Regions from separate parts of the Pseudomonas sp. P108 genome, predicted to be linked through region 2. Evidence: riboswitches for the same ligand, from Rfam matches in the RefSeq annotation. Region 2 holds a riboswitch; the other holds the start of a gene.

The links. Region 2 has a riboswitch for cobalamin ahead of QOM10_RS12210 (ABC transporter substrate-binding protein). Riboswitches for the same ligand answer to the same signal wherever they lie in the genome.
Region 1: it holds a riboswitch for cobalamin, as region 2 does, so the genes downstream of both, cobO (cob(I)yrinic acid a,c-diamide adenosyltransferase) here and QOM10_RS12210 (ABC transporter substrate-binding protein) in region 2, are expected to answer to the same signal.

What each region holds. Positions count from the first base shown of each region.
Region 1 covers NZ_CP126691.1:1,968,598-1,976,353, reverse strand. Annotated here, with positions in the region: gene cobT (nicotinate-nucleotide--dimethylbenzimidazole phosphoribosyltransferase) at 1-172, opposite strand, end outside; gene cobU (bifunctional adenosylcobinamide kinase/adenosylcobinamide-phosphate guanylyltransferase) at 169-690, opposite strand; gene QOM10_RS08710 (cobyric acid synthase) at 839-2,290, opposite strand; gene cobD (threonine-phosphate decarboxylase CobD) at 2,287-3,279, opposite strand; gene cbiB (adenosylcobinamide-phosphate synthase CbiB) at 3,272-4,180, opposite strand; gene bluB (5,6-dimethylbenzimidazole synthase) at 4,177-4,827, opposite strand; gene QOM10_RS08690 (cobyrinate a,c-diamide synthase) at 4,875-6,224, opposite strand; gene cobO (cob(I)yrinic acid a,c-diamide adenosyltransferase) at 6,221-6,832, opposite strand; cobalamin riboswitch at 6,912-7,142, opposite strand; gene QOM10_RS08680 (hypothetical protein) at 7,306-7,756, shown strand, end outside.
Region 2 covers NZ_CP126691.1:2,760,932-2,768,687, reverse strand. Annotated here, with positions in the region: gene QOM10_RS12230 (MFS transporter) at 1-1,286, shown strand, start outside; gene QOM10_RS12225 (LysR substrate-binding domain-containing protein) at 1,297-2,166, shown strand; gene phnX (phosphonoacetaldehyde hydrolase) at 2,241-3,068, shown strand; gene QOM10_RS12215 (Ppx/GppA family phosphatase) at 3,418-4,353, shown strand; cobalamin riboswitch at 4,396-4,590, shown strand; gene QOM10_RS12210 (ABC transporter substrate-binding protein) at 4,734-5,747, shown strand; gene QOM10_RS12205 (iron ABC transporter permease) at 5,756-6,760, shown strand; gene QOM10_RS12200 (ABC transporter ATP-binding protein) at 6,757-7,521, shown strand; gene QOM10_RS12195 (GNAT family N-acetyltransferase) at 7,460-7,756, opposite strand, start outside.

The sequences.
Region 1 (7,756 bases), 790 kb from region 2:
GCGAGAGTGTCGGTTTGACCTGGCTTTGCAGGCCGGCCAGTTGCACCGCGACCGATTCCAGTCGACCGAGGGAACCGGCCGGTTTGGTCAATTGCTGCTGTCGCGCCGTCGCTTGCTCAACGACGTAGAGATCGACCGGTTTGCACGGGTTCAGCCACCAGGTTTGAGTCATAACGCAGGTCCTTTCAGAGTCAGGGGCAGGCCGGCAACGGTCAGGACAACACGCTGACAGCGCTCGGCCAAAGCTTGATGCAGCCAACCGGCTTCATCGACGTAGCGGCGAGTCAATTCGCCCAGCGGCACGACACCCATTCCGGTCTCGTTGCTGACAAAAATGATTTCACCCGGCAAAGACGCCAGGCATTCGAGCAAGGCTTCGCGCTCGGCGGCGAGGCGTTCGGCGTCATCGAGCATCAGCAGATTGGTCAGCCACAGGGTCAGGCAATCGACCAGCAAGCAACGCTCGGCGCTGGCGGATTCACGCAGGACGCGGGCCAGCTCCAGCGGCTCTTCGATGAGCGCCCATTCGGCGGGACGGCGCGCGCGGTGGTGGGCGACGCGGTCGCTCATTTCACCGTCCAGCGGTTGGCTGGTGGCGATGTAGGTCACAGCGAGGCCGCTATCGCTGGCGAGTTTTTCCGCCAAGCGACTTTTGCCGGAGCGGGCGCCGCCGAGGATCAGTTGGAGCATGGGTTCATCCAGGAAAATTCAAGTGAGGCAGCCGCCGCTTTCGCGAGCAGGCTCGCTCCCACAGGGTTATGAGTTGTACTCAAAATGTATGGCTAACCGCATTCACTGTGGGAGCGAGCCTGCTCGCGAAGAGGCCAGCCCAGGCAACTCAAATCCCACAGAGTCGACGCAATAGATCCGTATCCAGATACTTCTCCACCAGATCCGCCAGCCGTTCGATATCGCGTTCGCGCAAGCCGTGGTAATCCACCGCCTGCACATCGCTCAACCCGGCCCAGCGCAACAACGCCGCACTCGCCGCCGGCGATTCGAACAGCCCATGCAGATACGTGCCGAACACCTGCCCATCGGTACTCTGTGCACCGTCGCAACGGCCGTCATCCAGATGCACCGCCGCATTCTCCAGCGCCGATCCGCTGGTCACGCCCGCATGAATTTCATAACCGCTGACGTCAGCATCTTCCAGCGCCAGCCGTCCACGCACATTGCGCAACTGCTTCTCGGCTTCAAGTGTGGTTTCGAACGCCAGCAAGCCCAAACCGGCACTCGTGCCCGGCGCGCCTTCGAGGCCGAGCGGGTCATGCACCTGCTCGCCGAGCATCTGCAGACCGCCGCAGATCCCCAGCACTTTGCCGCCGTAACGCAAGTGCCGAGAGATCGCCGTATCCCAGCCATTGGCGCGCAGATAAGCCAGATCGCTGCGCACGCTTTTCGAGCCCGGCAGAATGATCAGGTCAGCCGCCGGAATCGCCTGCCCCGGGCCGACGAATTGCAGATCAACTTGCGGATGCAGACGCAGCGGATCGAAGTCGGTGTGATTGCTGATGCGCGGCAGCACCGGCACCACCACTTTCAGCACCTGCTCAGCCTTGTCGGTCTGGCGCTGATCGATGCCGTCCTCGGCTTCCAGATGCAGATCCATCACGTAGGGCAACACGCCCACCACCGGTTTGCCGGTACGCTGTTCCAACCAGTCAAGGCCCGGTTGCAGCAAGGCGATGTCGCCACGGAAGCGATTGATGATGAAACCTTTGACCCGCGCCTGTTCGCTTGGCGAGAGCAACTCCAGGGTGCCGACCAGATGGGCGAAAACCCCGCCGCGATTGATGTCCGCGATCAGCAGCACCGGGCAATCCACCGCTTCGGCAAACCCCATGTTGGCGATGTCGCCGGCACGCAGATTGATCTCCGCCGGCGAACCCGCGCCTTCGACCATCACCAGCGGATACGCAGCGCTGAGCCGCTCGTGGGACGCAAGCACCGCTTTCATCGCGATGGCTTTGTAGTCGTGATACGCCACGGCATTCATCGAAGTCACGGCGCGACCATGGATGATCACTTGCGCGCCGGTGTCGCTGTTGGGCTTGAGCAGCACCGGGTTCATGTCGGTGTGCGGTTCAAGAAACGCCGCTTGCGCCTGCACGGCTTGCGCGCGACCGATCTCACCACCATCAGCGGTCACCGCGCTGTTGAGCGCCATGTTCTGCGGCTTGAACGGGACGACCGCGACACCTTGGCGGGTCGCCCAGCGGCACAGCGCCGTCACCAGTGTGCTTTTACCGGCGTCGGAAGTGGTGCCCTGCACCATCAGGGTGGTCATGGGTGATCCTTGGCAAAAGCGCTTAAAGCGTGTTCGAGACGTGCCTCTTCAGTTGCATTGGCAGGCAGGCCAAAACGCAAACTGCTGTTGTGGGTGAAGATGCGCAGGAGAATGCCGCGACGGGCCATGAACCCGTGCATCGCTTCGGCATGCTCGGTGATCAGCCACTGGAACAGCGCGCAACCGCCCTGCGGCTTGAAGCCGTAGCGTTCAAGCAGCGCTGCCAGCCGCTCACTGGCCTCATCACTGCGAATCCGTTGGCGTGTGTGCCCTTCGGTGTCTTGCAGACACGCTTGCCCGAGCACCCGCGTCGGCCCACTCACCGCCCATGGCCCGACCTGTTCGGCGAGCAGCTTGAGCAACTTGCGCTCGGCCAGCACAAAGCCCAGACGCACCCCGGCCAGACCGAAAAACTTGCCGAACGAACGCAACACGATCAGCCCGACTTGATGCGCATGCGGCGCCAGGCTCAGTTGCGGCGTGTTATCCATGAACGCTTCATCGACCACCAGCCAGCCGCCACGCCGGGCAAGCCGCGCGTGCCAGTCGAGCAATCGTGCCGGGGTCAGGCTCAGGCCGGTCGGGTTGTTCGGGTTGACCACCACCAGCACGTCGAGGCTGTCGAGAAAAAATTCGACTTCCTGCTCCAGCACTTCGCGCACGATGTAACCGCTGCGGCGCCAGGCTTCGGCATGTTCGGCATAACACGGTGACAACACGCCGACTTTGCCGGCGCGGCGCAAGCGCGGCAGCAACTGAATGGCCATCTGCGAACCGGCCACCGGCAGCACTTGCGCGGCACCGTAGTAATCGCACGCAGCTTGCTCCAGACCATCATCGGTTTCCGGCAAACGCGCCCAGGCGCGCAGCGGGATTTCCGGGATCGGGAACGGCCACGGCGCGAGGCCGCTGGACAGGTCGAGCCAATCCGCTTCGGCAATGCCGTAATCGAGTGCAGCCTTGCGCAGCCGGCCACCGTGCTCAAGCATAGAATTCAGCCCCCACGCAGAGAATCAGCAGCCATAACCATACGCCGCGCTGGACCAATTGCCAGCCACGGTCGATGGAATCGGCATCCGCTGGAGCGCCTTCGCCGAGTTGCGGTCGCTCGTGCAGTTCGCCGTGATAGATCGCCGGGCCGCCCAACTCCACGCCCAAGGCTCCGGCTCCGGCCGCCATCACCGGGCCGGCGTTGGGGCTGTCCCACTTTGGCGCCTGCGTACGCCAGCACTTCAACGCGAGTCGGGTTTTGCCGAGCAGCGCGTAGGTCAACGCCACCAGACGCGCAGGAATGTAGTTGAGCACGTCGTCGATTTTCGCCGCCGCCCAACCGAAACGTTCGAAGCGTTCGTTGCGATAACCCCACATCGCATCGAGCGTATTGCTCAAGCGATAGAGCACCACGCCCGGCGCACCCGCCACGACAAACCAGAACAGCGCGGCGAACACCGCGTCACTGCCGTTTTCCAGCACCGATTCGGTGGCGGCGCGGGCGACGGCGGTGCTGTCGAGTTCATCGGTCTGGCGGCTGACCAGATAGCCGACGCGTTTGCGCGCCTCTTCAAGATCTTCCGCGCGCAAGGCAGCAGCCACTGGCGCGACATGCTCGCCGAGGCTGCGCATGCCGAGGGCGCAATACAACGCGAGAATCTCGACGACCCAGCCCACGTACGGCGCCCAGGAAAACGCCGTGGCGAGCAAGGTCAGCGGCAGCACCGCGATCACCCACGCGGTGACGCCATGGCTGCGCCAGCCACGACCACCGGCGTTGAAACGTTGCTCGATGCGCCCGGCAAAATTGCCGAACGCCACCAGCGGATGCCAGCGTTTCGGTTCACCGAGCAGCGCATCCAGCGCCACCGCGGCGACACTCAACAACGCCACACTCATTGACTCACTCCCCAATAATTTTCGTACAGCAACTCATTGAGCGGACGCGCCTGCGCCCACCCTTCGAGTACCAGCATCGGCGCCGGATAGAATTCCTTGACCGGGCCCAGACATAAAACGGCCAGAGGCTTGGCACCTTCGGGCAACTTCAGCAAATCGGCGAGCGCCTGCGGCTCGAATAATGAGACCCAGCCCATGCCGAGGCCTTCGGCGCGCGAGGCCAGCCACAAATTCTGGATCGCACAAGACAACGACGCCATGTCCATTTCCGGCAGCGTGCGACGACCGAAAATGTGCTTTTCGCGATCATCCATCAGCGCGGCGACCAGCACTTCGGCGCAATCGTTGATGCCCTCGACCTTGAGCTTCATGAACTCGTCACTGCGCTCGCCGAGGGCTTCAGCGGTGCGCACGCGTTCTTCTTCCACGAGGTTCTGGATCTGCCCGCGCAGGGCTCGGTCGCTGATACGGATGAAACGCCAGGGCTGCATCAGGCCGACGCTTGGGGCCTGGTGGGCGGCTTCCAGTAGTCGGCGCAGCAGATCCGGCTCAACGCTGCCACCGGTGAAATGGCGCATGTCGCGGCGTTCGGCGATGGCTCGGTAAACCGCTTCGCGCTCGGCTTCGGAGAATGCGTTGTCGGTCATGGCCTCTTCGCGAGCAAGCTCGCTCCCACATTGGACGGGGTGCTTGCTCAAGAAACGCGATCCCCTGTGGGAGCGAGCTTGCTCGCGAAGGCGGCCTCACGGTCTGGCGTAAACAATGCGGCAATCGCAGTCGGATTCGACGGGAAATAAAAGTGCACGTACGACGCCGTCATCCGCCCTTCCCGATAAACCGCCTCGGCCCCACGCCCACCATTCGGGCTCAAACCCCGTGCAATCGGCGCCAGTTCGGTAGTCGTCAGGGAATGATGATAAGTGTGCCCACGTAGCGAACCTTCCGGCAGATCCACCGCTTGCAACGCCAACGCCGCCAGACGCTTCTGCATCACCGCGTCGCCTTTGAGCAGCCCAACCAATTCGGCGCGAGTACCTTCAACGTCCGTCAGCGAATCGAGCAGATACAGCATCCCGCCACATTCAGCGAGCAACGGTTTACCCGCTGAATGATGCGCACGAATCGCTTCAACCATCGCGGTGTTCTGCGCCAGCGCAACGTGATGCAACTCCGGATAACCACCGGGCAGATACACGCTGTCCGCTTCAGGTAATTGCGTGTCGCGGATCGGCGAGAAGAAACTCAACTCAGCACCCATCGCCCGCAGCAGATCCAGACTCGCGCCATAGGTGAAGGCAAACGCCTCATCACGGGCGACGGCAATGCGTACATTCTTCAGCAGTGGCTCGACAGCGATGATGTCAGGCGCGGCGAACTCAACCGCCGGTGGCAGCGCTACCTCACAGCTGCTGGCGAGAGCGTCGGCAGCGGCGTCGAGACGCACATCGAGGTCATTCAGTTCGCTGGCCTGCACCAGGCCGAGATGCCGGCTCGGCAGTTCGATACCGGTCTCGCGGGACAATGCACCGTACCAGCGCAGGCCTTCAGTGAGACTGCCTTCGAGCAATTGCGCATGGCGCAAAGTACCGACACGATTGGCCAGCACGCCAGCGAACGGCAGGTCCGGCTGATACCTCGCCAGACCCAGCGCCAACGCACCAAAGGTCTGCGCCATCGCCGTCCCATCAATCACGCCAAGCACCGGTACACCGAAGTGCCGCGCCAGATCGGCACTGGACGGCGTTCCATCGAACAGGCCCATCACGCCCTCGATCAGAATCAGATCCGCCTCGGCAGCGGCTTCCCACAACAGACGACGACTCTCCTGCTCGCCAACCATCCACATGTCCAATTGATACACCGGCGCACCGCTGGCGCGCTCGAGAATCATCGGATCAAGGAAGTCCGGGCCGCATTTGAACACGCGCACTTTGCGCCCCTGATTGCGATGCAAACGGGCGAGCGCGGCGGTGACGGTGGTCTTGCCCTGACCGGAAGCCGGCGCGGCGATGAGCACCGCCGGGCAGTGACGTGGTTGATTCAAAGTTCGACGCCTTTCTGCGCTTTGATGCCGGCCTGGAAGGCGTGTTTGAGCATGCCCATTTCGGTGACCGTGTCGCCCATCTCGATCATTTCCGGCTTGGCCGCGCGACCGGTGACGATCACGTGCTGCATCGGCGGACGCGCCTGCAGATCGCTGAGCACCTGATCAAGATCGAGGTAGCCGTGCTTGAGAGCGATGTTCAATTCGTCGAGCACCACCAGACCAATCGACGGATCGCGCAGCAGTTCGCGGGACACCGCCCACGCGGCTTCGGCGGCGGCGATGTCGCGCTGACGATCCTGGGTTTCCCAAGTGAAGCCTTCGCCCATCACGTGGAAGCGCACCTGCTCAGGGAAGCGGCGGAAAAACAACTCTTCGCCGGTGCTGTTGCGGCCCTTGATGAACTGCACCACACCGCACTGCATGCCGTGGCCCATGGCACGGGCGAGCATGCCGAACGCCGAGCTGCTTTTGCCTTTGCCGTTGCCGGTCAGCACCAGCACCAGGCCGCACTCGTCAGGCGAGTTGGCGATACGTTCGTCGATCACGGCTTTTTTGCGCTGCATACGCGCCAGATGGCGTTCGTCGCGCTCGGGGGAATCAGTCATGGGGAGCTCTCCGTTGAGGCTGGATAACGGCGGGCAGGCACAAGAATAGACGGCAAAAAGCCTGGCATCGCCCACCGTGATGCCGCTGGATGGATCAGGCCGGTCTCCGGGCTCATGAGCGGCGTTGGCCTGACTGCGCGCCTTCCCGCTTCTTTCGAGGCAGTGGCTCAAGGCGCAGCTTTCACTCATTTACCGTTGCGGGGGCAGCGCCGGGATCGTGGTAGTTCTTCGCTTGAAGACAACCCTCACCGGCTTCCCTGTTTCACTCTGTCGACGCAGGTCACAGAGCACCTGAAACAAGCCGCGAAGGTTAGAGGGTTGGGGGTGGAGCGTCAATTAAAGAGGCGGCCATCGGGCGAATAACTGCCGCCGATCAATTATCTGCCGCCAATCTTGTGCCACACTGATACAAATGATATCAAAGAGCCATGCTTTTCCCGAAAAGCCCACCACAACAATAAAGGATGATGACGATGCAAGGCATGATCATCAGCAACCCGCGCCTGGAATTCCTGCGCCCGGTGCTCGAACGCTGGTTTGACTGTATCGACCGTTACAACGCCGTGCGCGGCGACAGCGATACCCCTTACTGGCATGACGAGAAAGCCAATCTCGGACTGCTCTCGGCGGCGGCCTGGATGGCTGAGCTGGTGACCTTGAACGAAACTCCCACGCGCAAGCAGAACGAAGAAGGCGAGCGCAACGCTCGCGCCGATCTGTTTCTTGCCGGCGCCGAAGACCGCGCCTTTATCCAGGCCACTCAGCGCTGGCCGAAGGTCACCAACCTGAATCTGACCCAAGCCCTGCTCGATATCACCAACGACGCCAAACGCATCAGCTACGCCAGCGATCTCAAGCTCGGCTGCCTGTTTATCGCGCCGCAAAAACCCCAGCACAGCGCCAGCCCCGAAGAGCTGCAGGACA
Region 2 (7,756 bases):
CCCAAACCATGCCTGGTCTCGCCGTCCGTTCTGCCTCGTTCCGGGTCGCGCAGTGGCGCATGCTACTGGCGGCGATGTTCTGTTACCTGTTTTTCTACACCGGGCGGCAGACCTTCGGTTTTGCCATTCCGGGGATTCAGGCCGAGTTCGGCCTGAGCAAGGAAACCCTCGGCTGGGCCTCTGCGGCGATGCTCTGGGCCTATGCGATTGGCCAAGCCATCAACGGCAACCTCGCCGACAAGTTCGGTGGCCGGCGGATCATGACGCTGGGTGCAGTGTTGTCCTGCGGTGCCAACTGGGTGACCAGTTTCGCCAGCGGTTTCACCAGCCTGATTCTGCCGTGGGGCGTCAACGGCTACTTTCAGGCCTTGGGCTGGGCGCCGGGCGGTCGGTTGATTGCCAATTGGTGGGCGGCGGGCGAGCGCGGCAAGGTCTATGGCTTCTACACTTTCGCCGCCGGTTGCGCGTCGATTCTGTCGTACGTCACCTCTATCGTTGTGCTTGAAGTGCTGCAACTGGAATGGCGCTGGATCTTCCGTTTGCCGGTGCTGCTAATGCTCGCCGGCGGGATCATTTTCTATCTGGTTGCCCGCGAACGCCCGCAGGATATGGGTTTCGAACCGGTGGGCGATACCGGTGTGGCCAACGCTGACGACAAGCATCAGGAAGCGGCACAGGGCGAAGTCGAGTCCTCGGCCCAACGCTACAAAGCCGTGTTGAAAAACCCTCGCCTGCTCATCGCCGCGCTGTCACTGGGCTTTCAAAACGCCGCGCGCTACGGCTTGATCGTCTGGGTACCGGTGCACTTTCTCGGCGCGGACTGGAAAAGCGGTGACGGCATGATCGATCCGAAATGGATCACTGTCGCCCTCCCCGTCGGCATGGCGGTCGGTGCACTGAGCAACGGCTGGGTGTCGGACAAACTGTTCGGCTCCAAGCGGTATCTGGCGATCATGCTCTATATGTTCCTCGGCGCCGCCACCAGCCTGTGGATGTGGAGCCTGCCGCCACACAGCGTGATCGGCCTGGTCGCGTTGTTCCTTTGCGGGTTCTTCGTCTACGGCCCGGCCTCGAGTTTCTGGGCGCTGTGCCCGGATCTGGTCGGCGCCAAACGCGCCGGTACGGCGACCGGGATCATGAACTTTTCCTCCTACCTGTTCGCCGGATTGGCCGAGCCACTGATCGGGCGTCTGCTTGACACCACGGCAAATACGTCTCTGATCTTCATAGTGGTCACCAGCGCCTGCCTGTGCAGTGCGGCAGTGGCATTGTTCATCCGACGCTGACGGGGCTTGCATGTACCAGTATCACAAGTGGTTGCGTTCGTTTCATGCGGTGGCCAAGACCGGCAGCTTCACCCTCGCGGCGGAGTACCTCTGCGTCGGTCAGCCGACCGTCAGCGAGCAGGTCAACGCGCTGGAGAAAACCTTCTCGGTCGAGCTGTTCCATCGCCGTGGACGCTACATCGAGATGAGCGCCGCCGGGCACAAGCTCTACGCGATCACTCAAGGTCTGTTCGGCCAGGAAGATGAAGCGGTGCAACTGTTGCAGAGCTTCAAGCAGCGCAAGACCGGCATGCTGCGCCTCGGCGCGGTGTCACCGCCGATCGCGATGAATCTGACCTATGAGCTGATGCAGCGCCACCCGGATATCGAACTGGAAACCTCGTTTTCCTCGGAAAAGGACACCTTGGCGCGGTTGTTCAACTTCGATATCGACGTGGCGATTCTGGCGCTGTCGGAATTCGATGAGCGCTTCCACACGCGGCTGTATCACCGTTATCCGATCATTGCTGTGGTGCGCGATGACCATCCGTGGGCCAGTCAGGCGCAGGTACACATCAACGAAATCAGCCGCGAAAAATGGGTGATGCGCGAACAAAGTGCGCGCACCCGCCAACTGGTGGAAGAAAGCTGCAAGCGTCTCGATATCGAGCTCAATTGCGTCATGCAACTCAACAGCCGCGAAGCCATCGTGCACGCCATCGTCAAGGGCATCGGCATCGGGTTTGTCTCGGCCGTCGAGTACGCCGAAACACCCGGCACCACGCCGATCACCTTTGTCGACCACCCGTTCTTTATCGAATACCACCTGTGCTGCCTCGGCATCCGCAGGAACCGGCCAGTGATTGCCGAACTGTTTGATGCGAATCCACCGCTGACCTGATCAGCACTGACCCTTGAACCGCCTACCTCATTACCGAGGGACGGCCCACGCTTACCTGAAAACGGAGATTGACCATGCAGTACCAACAACCGACTCACCTGCAAGCCGCGATCCTTGACTGGGCCGGCACCGTTGTCGATTTCGGCTCGTTTGCGCCGACGCAGATTTTCGTCGAAGCCTTTGCCGAGTTCGGCGTCGCGGTATCGCTGGAAGAAGCGCGCGGGCCAATGGGCATGGGCAAGTGGGATCACATCCGCACCCTGTGCAACCTGCCGCAGATTGCCGAGCGTTATCGTGCGGCGTTCGACCGCTTGCCGAGTGACGACGATGTGACGGCAATCTACGAGCGCTTCATGCCGTTGCAGATCGAGAAAATCGCCCTGCATTCAGCGCTGATTCCGGGTGCGCTCGAGGCGATTGCAGCGTTGCGCGACAAGGGTTTGAAAATTGGTTCGTGCTCCGGTTATCCGGCGGTGGTGATGGCCAAGGTCGTCGAACTGGCGCGGAAAAATGGCTACGTCGCTGACCATGTCGTCGCCACCGATGAAGTGCCGAATGGCCGGCCATATCCAGCGCAGGCCCTGGCCAATGTGATTGCCTTGGGCATCAGTGACGTGGCGGCGTGCGTCAAGGTCGATGACACCTGGCCCGGAATTCTTGAAGGGCGTAGCGCGGGGATGTGGACGGTGGCGTTGACCTGCTCGGGGAATGCGTTGGGGCTGACCTATGAGCAGTTCAAAGCGCTGCCATCGGATCGTCTGGCAGAGGAACGTGAGCGAATTGGCAAGATGTTCGCGCCTTCGCGCCCGCATTATCTGATCGACACCATCGCCGAGTTGCCTGAGGTAATCGAAGACATCAATGCGCGTCTGGCCCGGGGCGAAACCCCGCAAGCCTGCTGAGTAGCCCCTACCCCTGATCGTTCCCACGCTCTGCGTGGGAATGCAGCCCGTGACGCTCCGCGTCACTGGACGCGGAGCGTCCCTAGAGGCATTACCACGCGGAGCATGGGAACGATCAGTTCGCGGCATTGCCAAATCGCGGGCAAAAAAAAGCTGCCAAAACTGGCAGCAAAAACTTTAAGAACACGCGATGTATTGGCCTCAGCATAGACGCCGGATAATGACAGTGTCATGACAGCACCAAATTCATTGAACCGCCCCCACCCCGTCATCAGGATGTCATCAAGATCACGGCAGAATCCTCGCAAACCGTCTTGAGCCTCGCGACGGATGCATTGCAAGGATTCCCATGAAAGACGACGCCTCGCTGTTTGCCGCCATCGACCTGGGTTCGAACGCCTTTCGCCTGATGATCGGCCAGTCAGTGCGCAGTCGAAAGGGCTTGCAGATTCAGGAAGTGAAAACCCTGCGTGAACCCGTGCGTCTCGCCGAAGGTTTTGATGGTGGTGCGCTGGATGCGTTGGCACTGGATCGCGGCTGGCAGGCATTGGCGCGGTTCGGCAAGAAGCTGCGCGGTTTCGAGGCCGGCCGGGTTCGCGCGGTGGCGACCAGCGCAGTGCGCGAGGCCGACAATGCGCAACTGTTTCTGGCCAGTGCCGAGCGGCATCTGGGCTTTCCCATCGACGTCATTTGCGGCCATGAAGAGGCGCGGCTGGTCTACGCCGGCGTGACCCACGCCTTGCCGAGCGCCGTAGACCTGCGCCTGGTGGTCGACATCGGCGGCGGCTCCACCGAGCTGATCCTCGGCCAAGGCTCACAACCATTGCTCACCGAAAGCATCGCCATTGGCAGTGGCACCTTGAGCACGCGCTTCTTTCGCGGCGGTGACGTGTCCGCCGGTGCCCTACAGGAGGCCGAACGCTTTGCCATCCTGCAGTTTGAAAAGGTTGCCCGACGCTATCGCGCTCAGGGCTGGCAGCAAACCATCGGTTCGTCCGGCACCGCGCGCATGCTGGCCAAAGTGCTCAAGGCCAATCGCCTCAACGACTACGGTCAGGACGGTATCACCTACGGCGGACTGCTGCGCCTGTCGTTGCTTCTGCTGAAGGTGAACAACGTCCAGCAACTGAAACTGGCCGGGCTGCAACCGCATCGTCAAAGCATTCTGCCCGGCGGTCTGGTGTTGATGCTGGCGGCGTTCAAGGTGTTCGGCATCGCGCAAATGCTGCCCTCCGAACCGGGCCTGCGTTTAGGCGTGTTGCACGGTTTGATGAGCCAGCACTAATCCTCGTCACGGCAGATTCGTCTCCCCTTCAGCGGCTCGATCGACTACCATGCCGCCGCCGGTTCCCGAACGGGACTAACAGGGAATCCGAGGTGCTTGCTCAGCACTGATCGGAACTGCCCCCGCAACTGTAGGTGCCGAGCCTGCTCCACGACTGCCACTGGGTGAATCCCGGGAAGGCCGGAGCCAGGCGATGACGCATCAGTCAGGAGACCTGCCGGCACAGTGATTACTAACCGGCGGGGTGTCCGGGAAGGACATCGTGCCGTGCGCGTCTTCGTTGGCTGCCCGGCCTTGCGCTGTTTTCCTGACCGCGTTCGATGGTGTGTTTCCAGACCGTACTCTCCCGCTCCCCGTACGGTTCCCTCGGAGACTGCCACATGCTGCTGCCCCGCATCGCCACCCTCATCACCGGCCTGAGCCTTGGCGCCATGGCGCAGGCGGCATCGACTGTCTATCCACTGACCGTCGAAAACTGCGGCAGCACCCTGACCTTCCAGCACGCACCGACGCGCACCGTGACCATCGGCCAGGCCGGCACGGAAATGCTCTACGCCATGGGCCTGGGCGACAAAGTCGTCGGCACCTCGTTGTGGTTCAACAATGTGCTGGCCAAATACAAAGCCCAGGACGACAAGATCGAGCGTTTGGCTGACAACGAGCCAAGTTTCGAATCGGTGATCGGCAAGCGCCCGGAACTGGTCGCCGTGGAGCTGGAATGGATGGTCGGCCCGCAAGGCGCGGTCGGCACCCGCGAGCAATTTCATGAACTGAAGATTCCGACCTACCTGCTGCCTTCCGATTGCGAAGCCAAGGACAACCTCGTCGGCGCCGATGGCACGCGACTGGCGCCGTTTCGCATCGAGACGATTTACAAAAGCGTGAGCCAACTGGCGCAGATCTTCGATGTTCAGGAGCGTGGCCAGCAGCTCAACGACGAGCTCAAAGCCAGCCTCGCCAAATCGATTGCCACAGCCCAAGGCAAACAGCTGAAGGATGCCAGCGCGCTGGTCTGGTTTTCCAGCGCACAAATGGACATCGAGCCGTTCGTGGCCGGGCACAAAGGCGTTCCCGATTTCATGCTCAGCACCCTCGGCGTGCGTAACGTGGTGGAGTCCGATGAAGAGTGGCCAACGGTCGGCTGGGAAACCATCGCCAAGGCTAATCCAACCTTTCTCGTCATCGCGCGCATGGACCGTCGACGCTTCCCCGCCGACGACTATGAAAAGAAACTCGCCTTCCTGCGCACTGACCCGGTGACGCGCAACATGGACGCGGTGAAGCACAACCGCATCATCATTCTTGACGCCATGGCCATGCAGGCGAGCCTGCGCATGTTCGATGGCATCGAGCAATTGGCCACGGCCATCAACGGCAATGACCTGTCGCAATGAGTGCCAGTCTGATCCGTACGCTGCTGGCCTTGGTGACACTGTTGATTGCAGTGGTCGCTGGTGTGGCCATCGGCGAAACCTCGATTGAACCGGGCGTGGTCGTGCAAGTGCTGGCGAACAAATTGTGGGGCGCCGGGTACGCGCTGGATCCTATCGACGAAGGCATCGTCTGGAACTATCGCCTGACCCGCGCACTGGTCGCGGCTGCATGCGGTGCCGGTCTGGCGACGTGCGGGGTGATTTTGCAGTCGCTGTTGCGCAACCCGCTGGCCGATCCCTATCTGCTGGGGATTTCTGCCGGCGCCTCGACCGGGGCGGTGATGGTGGCGCTGCTCGGTGTCGGCGCCGGGATCATCTCGCTGTCAGTCGGTGCATTTGCCGGCGCAGTCACGGCGTTCGTGCTGGTGATTGTGCTGGCGCGAGTCAGCGGTTCGGCCAGCGGCACCGGGCAGATCATTCTTGCCGGGATCGCCGGCTCGCAGCTGTTCAACGCGCTCACGGCGTTTTTGATCACCCGCTCGGCCAGCTCTGAACAGGCGCGCGGCATCATGTTCTGGCTGTTGGGCAATCTCGGCGGCGTGCGCTGGCCGTCGGTGTGGCTGGCGGTGCCGGTGGCCGTGTTGGGACTGGTCGTGTGTCTGTGGCATCGGCGGGCGCTGGATGCGTTTACCTTTGGTGCGGATTCGGCGGCATCCCTCGGCATTCCGGTGCGACGTGTGCAGATTCTGCTGATTGGCTGCGCGGCACTGGTGACGGCGGTGATGGTGTCGATTGTCGGTTCGATCGGTTTTGTCGGGTTGGTGATTCCCCACGCCGCGCGGCTGTTGCTCGGCACCGGGCATGCGCGCTTGTTGCCGGCCAGTGCGTTGGGCGGCGCAGTGTTTCTGATTGCCGCTGATGTGCTGTCGCGCACGTTGATCAAGGGCCAGGTGATTCCGGTCGGGGTGATTACCGCACTGGTCGGGGCGCCAGTGTTTGCCCTGATTCTGGTGGGTCGGAGATCGGCGCGATGAGCAATGTTCTGAGTTGCTCCGGGTTGACCTTCAAGGTGCGCGGCGCCGAGTTGCTCAATGGTGTCAGCCTTGAGGTTCAGCGCGGCGAGACGCTGGGCATCGTCGGACCGAATGGCTCGGGAAAATCCACCCTGTTGAAGTTGCTGGCCGGGCTGCGTGAACCGAGCGCTGGCGAGGTGCTGCTCGAAGGTCAGCGCCTGGGCAAAATGGCCCGGCGCAGCATTGCGCAAACGCTTGCGGTGGTCGAGCAACAGGCCGACACCGACGACGGCATTCGCGTGTTCGATGCGGTGGCGCTGGGGCGTACGCCTTGGCTGTCGGCGCTGCAACCGTGGTCCGCGGCCGACGACGCCATTGTTCAGCAGGCGCTGACCGACGTCGACGCGATGCACCTGCGCACCCGTCTCTGGCGCAGCCTGTCCGGTGGTGAGCGACAACGGGTACACATCGCTCGGGCCCTGGCGCAGCGACCGCAAATCCTGTTGCTGGACGAACCGGCCAACCACCTCGACATTCAGCATCAGCTGACCATTCTCAACGTGGTGCAGGCGTTGCCGGTGACCACGCTGATCGCCTTGCATGATCTTAATCAGGCGTTGAAATGCGATCGTCTGGCGGTGCTGGAGCGCGGGCGGCTGGTGGCGCTGGGCGAACCGTTGGCGGTGCTGACACCGCAGCGATTACAGGAGACGTTCGGGGTCAGGGCGCACTATCTGACGGACCCGTTCGATGGGGCGCAGATTCTTCGATTTCACTCATGACGTTGTGCATGTGCGTGGTCTGCCACACCGGGTCAGCGTCGACAGCAATAATCTCGAAACCCTGCCGCTGCCAGAACTCGATGGCCCCCGGCAGAAACGGATGGGTGTGCAGGTAGATCACCCCGACTCCGTCGGCGAGTGCCAGGTCTTTGAGTGATCGATAAATCGCACCGGCCAACCCGGAACGCCGTTGTGAAGGCACGACGAACAGGCGCACGATTTCCACTACCTTGCG